3 regions of the Martelella mediterranea DSM 17316 genome follow, and region 1 is predicted to be linked to each of the others. Evidence: predicted binding sites of a transcription regulator. Region 1 holds the regulator's gene; each other region holds the start of a gene.

Region 1 (2,269 bases):
TTACGCCAAGCGTCCGCTGGCCGCCGACAATTACTACGAGACCTATAATCGCGACAATGTCACCCTCCACGACGTCAAGGCGGAGCCGATCGAGCGATACACCGAAAACGGGCTGATCGTCGGCGGCAAGGAGCTGGAACTCGACGTGGTGATCATGGCGACCGGCTTCGACGCGATGACCGGCAACTATCTGAAGATCGACACGATCGGGCGCAACGGCGTACGGCTGAAGGATGCCTGGAAGAACGGTCCGCGCGCCTATGCCGGCATGTCCATCGCCGATTTCCCGAACCTTCTGATGGTATTCGGACCCTTCAGCCCGTTCACCAGCCAGCCGCTGGTGCATGAATGGCAGGTCGACTTCCTGTGCGACCTGATCGAGAAGGCCGAACAAGGCAACAGCATCATCGAGACCACGAGAGAGGCCCAGGACGACTGGGTGCGGGTGTGCCAAGAAGGCATGGCCGGCACGCTGTTCGAAGTGACGGACAGCTGGATCAACGGCGCCAACATTCCCGGCAAGCCCAGAACCTCGATGTGGTACATGGGCGGCATGGGCAATTACATGACCGAAATGAACGCCATCCGCGACGACAATTACCGCGGTTTCGAAGTCCGCTGATCCCGGTCGCCGAAAACACGGGATCGCCCGGACTTCGGTACAATGGACGCTCCGGCGCGCAATCTCCGCCCTCAAGGGCGGAGATTGGCGGGGCCATGCGGCCCCTCACACCTCCATCGAATAGCCGGCGCCGCGCACGGTGCGGATCACGTCGGGCATTTGCGAGAAGTTGAGGGCCTTTCTGAGACGCCCGACATGGACGTCGACGGTGCGTTCGTCGACATAGATGTCGTGGCCCCACACACCGTCGAGAAGCTGGGAGCGGGAGAACACCCGGCCGGGCGAGGTCATCAGGAATTCGAGCAGCCGGAACTCGGTCGGCCCGAGGCGGACTTCCTTGGCCTTGCGGTGAACGCGGTGGGTCTCGCGGTCAAGCTCGATATCGCCGCATTTGAGCACGCTGGAAAGCACTTCCGGCCGGGCGCGCCGCAGGATCGCCCTGACGCGGGCCATCAGTTCCGGGGTCGAGAACGGCTTGACGACATAATCGTCGGCGCCGATCGCAAGACCGCGCACCCGCTCGCTTTCCTCGCCGCGCGCCGTCAGCATGATGATCGGCAGACGCTCGGTCTCGGGCCGCATCCGGAGCCTGCGGCAAAGCTCGATGCCGGAAACGCCCGGCAACATCCAGTCGAGCAGCAGGAGGTCCGGCACCCGCTCCTGCAGCCTGAGTTCGGCCTCGTCGCCGCGCGCGATCGTCTCGACTTCATAGCCTTCCGATTCAAGGTTGTAGCGCAGCAGGACGCTCAGCGCTTCTTCATCTTCGACAACTGCAATCTTCGGAACCATCTCGTGCCTCTGTCAAATGGTTTCAGGACTTGCTCTCGCCGGAGCCGACCGAGGGCGACATGTCGTCCTTCGGGCGTTCTCCCTGTGGCTGCGAGCCGGTGGCGATGTAGTAGATCATTTCAGCAATATTGGTGGCGTGGTCGCCGATGCGCTCGATGTTCTTGGCGCAGAACAGAAGATGCGTGCAGGTGGTGATATTGCGCGGATCCTCCATCATGTAGGTCAAAAGCTCGCGGAACAGCGAGGTGTAGATCGCGTCGATCTCCTCGTCGCGCTCGCGGATCGAATTGGCCTTGTCGGCCTGGCGCGAGGTGTAGGCGTCGAGCACTTCCTTGAGCTGCAGCAGCGCCAGTTCCGACAGGTGCTCGATGCCGTGGGCGAGCTTGCGCGGAACCCCGGTGCCCTGCACCGAGATCACCCGCTTGGCGGTGTTCTTGGCCATGTCGCCAACGCGCTCGAGGTCGGCGGCGATGCGGATCGCACCCATGATTTCACGCAGGTCCGCCGCCACCGGCTGGCGCCGCGCGATGGTGACGATCGCCTTTTCGCCGACCTCGCGCTCGGCCTCGTCCAGCGCCAGATCCTCGGCGATCACCTTCTCGGCGAGTTCGGTATCGGTGTTGACCAGCGCCACGACGGATTGCGAGACCATCTCTTCCGCCATGCCGCCCATTTCGGAAATCCGGCGCTGGAGATATTTCAGCTCCTCGTCGAAGGCCGATATGATATGCGAGTGTGCCATCTGTGCGTCTCCTTAACCGAACCTGCCCATAATGTAGTCCTGGGTGCGCTGGTCCGCGGGATTGGTGAAAATCGTGTCGGTGTCGTCCTCCTCGACCATGTAGCCGAGATGGAACA
Region 2 (2,269 bases), 750 kb from region 1:
CATGTCGATGGCGGCGCGGTCCCAGTCGAGCGGATGCGACATCTTGTCGACATTGGCGGCTTCAACCATCAGGAAGAAGCCTTCCGGGTTCTTCGAAAGCTGGTCGATGGCGGCCGTGGTCATATCCACGAGGCCGGGCTGGCTCGGGAACTTGTCGACGCTGCCCTTCTTCAGGAATTCGCGGTCGAGCGTCGAATCCATGTTGCCGGTGTGGAACAGGCCGAGCAGCTTGCCGTCTTCCGGCTTCTCGGCGGAGGCCAGTTCGTCGGCGGAGGTGACGACGGTGTAGCCGGCCTCTTCGAACATGGCGATGTAGTCATTGTCGTCCTTGCGCTTGGAACCGGCGACATCGGACTTCAGGAAGTAGGCGGAACCGCCGCCGAGGACGACTTCCGGCTGGACGTCGTAGAACATGCCGACGATCTCGGCCTTGTCGCCGCGAAGGCGGGTATGGGCGACGACGGCGGCCGGCGTCGCGTCTTCGATTTCGGCGGTGGAGACAACGCCGATCGACTTGCCGGTCTGGCGGCGCAGCGCCTCGGCAATGGTTTCGACCTTCGGGTCGTCCAGGCTGTCCGGCGTGCGGTCGGCATAGACGCCGAGCGCGTTCACGCGGGTCTTGTGGCCGGTCATGTAGGCCGACATGGTGTTGGCGGAATCGGTCGCGATCGAATGGGTCGAGGAGGTGCCGATCGTGGCCATGTTGTCGAGGTCGTCCATGTTCAGGCGGCCGTCGGCCTTGCCCTCGGTCATGCCCTTGGACATGATGCGGGCAGCCGTGCGGTGACCCATGGACATGCCATCGGCGACGAAGAAGATGATGTTCTTGGCCTTCGGCATTTCAGGCGTGTCATAGACGGTCCAGGTGACGGTCTTTTCCTCGTCGCCGGCCTTGACGGCAACGGTGTAGTCGCCGGCGTCGGCAAGGGCGAGATCACGCAGGATCAGGGCCGAGCCGAGGCTCTCGTCATTCTTGCCCTTTTCATCGGTGACGAATTCGGCTTCCTGGCCGAAGACTTCGGCATAGGGCTTGCCATTGACGGTGACGTCGATATCGCCGGCGTCATAGACCGCGTCGAGTTCGACCTTGAAGTCGAACGGCGAGGACGCCAGAACGGTGGCGCGGTCGAGCGGATAGATGGTTGCGGCATTGGCGGCACCTGCAAGGCAGGTGGCGGCGGCGAGTAGTGCGAGACGGGCGCGCATGGGAACCTCTTTGAAAGAGCGTCGGGAAGGGTTAGTGCGCTTCCGCGATAGTCCCGCCAGATAACAATCCGATGACGTTTTTGCTGCGGTTTGATGAACCTCAGTTGCGGCTTCGCCGCCCGCGCGGTTTCAGGTAACGCTTGCGCCTTCGCTTCTTGAGAGAGAAGTGCAGGACGCGGGTGATATACCAGAACAGCGCAAGCGAAATCACGCCGGCGGCGAGAAAGCCGGTGGCATTGCCGGCGACATGCGCGACGGCGATGATGTTGCGGGAGAACATGAAGCCGAGCAGGTTATAGGTCGACACCCAGACGGTCTGGCCGCAGATGGCGGCGATGGTAAAGGCGCGCCAGCGCATGCCGGCAGCGCCCGCCACCGGGTTGATATAGGGGCTGATCTGGGCCAGCAGCCAGCGCGTGAAGAAGATGGCGAAAACGCCGCGCCGTTCGAGATAGTCCTGGGCGCGGTCCACCAGCCGTTGGCGCTTGGGCCCCCGCGATGCGAACCGCGCCAGATATTTCGCGCCGCCCTTTCGCCCCACCCAGTAGCCGATCTGGTCGGAGGTGCTTGCGGCGGCGAGGCAGGCAAGAATGGTTGGCAGCATCGGCAGATCGCCGGAGGCGGCCAGCGACCCGCCGAACAGCATGATCACGGCGGCGGGCATCGGTATGCCGAGGCAGGCCAGAAACACGATGAGCGCCATGACCGGAATGCCGTAGACCGGCACCAGCGCCAGAAACTGTTCATTCATCGTCGCCGGCCCGTTCGTGCTCGTCGAGGGCTTCGGCGATCTGTTCTTCCAGTTCCTCCAGCGTCTCGCCGCGCTCGCGCGTGATCCGCCAGAGCGGCAGGCGGCGGCTGTGTTCCGGATCGAGGCCGAGCGCCTCGGCGAGTTCGTGGACGGGGATATTGTTCACCATCGCCACATGACCAAGCGTCATCCAGCTCTTCAGCTCCAGATCGCGAGGACTGTGCCAGTAATAGACCGCAAGCACGGTCTTGAGCGCGAGGGCCAGCGTCAGAAGCAGGGCCCCGATAAAGGCGATGGAAAGCGCGCGGTGGC
Region 3 (2,269 bases), 2.3 Mb from region 1:
AAAAGTTTGCGGCTACCGCACCATCGCCTTGAAGCACAACCGGCCAGTAAATCCTGTCGTAGCTGTCGGCGTTGAGGGTCAGTGCATTACCGCCGCTCGAAGTGAGCCTAACCCCTCTTGTATTCAAGAAGCCATTGCCGATTCTCATGCTAGGAGAATCAAGAGTAACGGTCGCACCCTGCAGGTTATTATAGGTGATGCCGTATGGTTCGTTGTCGGTACAATTGATCACCGCGTTGGGACCACTCGCCACCCCGCACTCGTTCGCCGCAAATGCCGAGGAAACGCCCGTACCGAAATAGGCGGCTCCGGACGACAGTGCGAGCATGCTGAGCGCGAGCACCGATGCGGTTGCGCGCGGAGCGTAGCTCGCTGCGTTACCCGCGACCTTCGTCATGCGCCCGCCGCGCACCTTCGCTTCAAACAATGTCATGTAGTCCCCCACTAAAGCTAATAAGCTGATTCCTGATTTAGCGAGATGACATTAAGCGAACAGAAATACAAGCAAGTTCGATAGCAGTCGCTAACATTTAAAGAGGGGAAAGAGGCTGGGAGTAGCGAAGCTGCAACAGATTGCAATCACAGGGTTGTGCAGCAAAAGCCCAAAACCATCCCTGGTGGCAATCAACGGCATGCGCGCCGAGAATTTAATCAAATGATTGAATTTAGGGGATATTTGCAGGGCAGCGTACCGATCCTGCGCAGCGCCGATAGCGAAGGTAATCCTGCTACACACTCAACCGATGATCAACCCACAGTTTCGACAGATGATGTTGCGTGTGAAACCGTCATAACTAAAGCGACGGCGAACTGATTGACCGCGCGTGGGGCCGCTGCGGCCTTGCCGGGCTTTGCCCAAGCCCGGCATGTCTCCAGGCGCCAAGCGCAGTCCAGAGGAAGCCGACCGCAGAACAAACTCGAAAATCGACCTTTTATGACAGTTTTATGACAGTTATTTGAATATTAAATAACAACGCACCGGTAAATTTCGGGAATTATGAAATTTTTACAACAATATATGCTTACATGACTTTCGTTGTTATAGCACTCCCGTTTTCAACCAAACCTCAAAAGGGCTATCTGATGAAAATCGGAAATTTTTCCAAGGGCGCTAAGGTTGCTGCCGTTGCCGTCGCCATGGCCGTCTCCGGCACTTTCGCTCACGCCGCCGACACGTCGCTGACCGGCTCGGGCGCCTCCTTCCCCTTCCCGCTCTATTCGGCCTGGTTTAAGGATTTTGGCCAGAAGACCGGCATTGAAGTCAACTACCAGGCCAAGGGTTCCGGTGGCGGTATCGAAGACTTCACCAACCGCGTTGTCGACTTCGCAGCCTCCGACGCCGCCATGAACGACGAAGAAATCGCCAAGATCGACGGCGGCGTCGTTCTGCTGCCGATGACGGCCGGTGAAGTCGTTCTCGCTTACAATCTCGACGGCGTTTCCGAACTGAAGCTGCCGCGCGACGTCTATCCGAAGATCTTCCTCGGCGAAATCACCAAGTGGAACGACGAAGCGATCGCCGCCGCCAATGAAGGCGTCGAACTCCCCGACGAAAACATCACCGTTGTCGTTCGCTCTGACTCGTCGGGCACCAACTTCAACTTCACCAACCACCTTGCTGCCATCTCCGAAGAGTTCAACAGCACTGTTGGCGGTGGCAAGACCGTTCCGTGGCCGAAGGCTTCGAACTTCGTTGCCGCTCCGGGCAACCAGGGCATCACCGCCACGGTCAAGCAGACCCCCGGCGCGATCGGCTACATCGAATATGGTTACGCCCAGCAGACCAACACGCCTTACGCCATGCTGGAAAACCAGGCCGGCAACTTCGTGAAGGCTGGTCCGGAAGCTGGTTCCGCCGCTCTCGCTTCGGCCGAGCTCGACGCAAACAACGTTGCTTTCATCACCGACCCGAAGGGCGAGCAGGCCTACCCGATCGCCACCTTCACCTGGATGCTGTTCTACAAGTCCGGCCAGGACGCCGACACGGTTGCGGCTCTGAAGGAAATGGTCAATTACGGCCTGACCACCGGCCAGACCATGGCCGACAAGCTGGGCTACATCCCGCTGCCGGAAAACATCATCGAAATCAACAAGAAGTCGCTCGAAGAAATCGGCGGCTGATTTCGGCACTTTTCGATTGTTCGCCGGGGCGTAACGTGTTGCGCCCCGGCTTTGTCAAATTTCAGCACAGCTTAAAACCTTGATGCTCGTTATCCGTCAGATCGCGGCCACCTCCAGATCGCCGCTAGCAGGAGCGCCTTGATGGCCA

The links. Region 1 encodes PhoB, which activates phosphate uptake and scavenging genes when phosphate is short. Its sites were predicted from a motif close to TGTCATNNANCTGTCAT; they were not measured.
Region 2: Mame_RS07520 (alkaline phosphatase) is a predicted target of PhoB. The motif match lies at 1,267-1,283, and genes of this name have one in related genera.
Region 3: pstS (phosphate ABC transporter substrate-binding protein PstS) is a predicted target of PhoB. The motif match lies at 935-951, and genes of this name have one in related genera.

What each region holds. Positions count from the first base shown of each region.
Region 1 is NZ_CP020330.1:868,205-870,473, reverse strand. It holds gene Mame_RS03960 (flavin-containing monooxygenase) at 1-622, shown strand, start outside; gene phoB (phosphate regulon transcriptional regulator PhoB) at 728-1,411, opposite strand; gene phoU (phosphate signaling complex protein PhoU) at 1,434-2,153, opposite strand; gene pstB (phosphate ABC transporter ATP-binding protein PstB) at 2,166-2,269, opposite strand, start outside.
Region 2 is NZ_CP020330.1:1,615,711-1,617,979, forward strand. It holds gene Mame_RS07520 (alkaline phosphatase) at 1-1,206, opposite strand, end outside; gene Mame_RS07525 (DedA family protein) at 1,307-1,957, opposite strand; gene Mame_RS07530 (hypothetical protein) at 1,950-2,269, opposite strand, start outside.
Region 3 is NZ_CP020330.1:3,284,599-3,286,867, forward strand. It holds gene Mame_RS15305 (autotransporter outer membrane beta-barrel domain-containing protein) at 1-433, opposite strand, end outside; gene pstS (phosphate ABC transporter substrate-binding protein PstS) at 1,084-2,121, shown strand; gene pstC (phosphate ABC transporter permease subunit PstC) at 2,263-2,269, shown strand, end outside.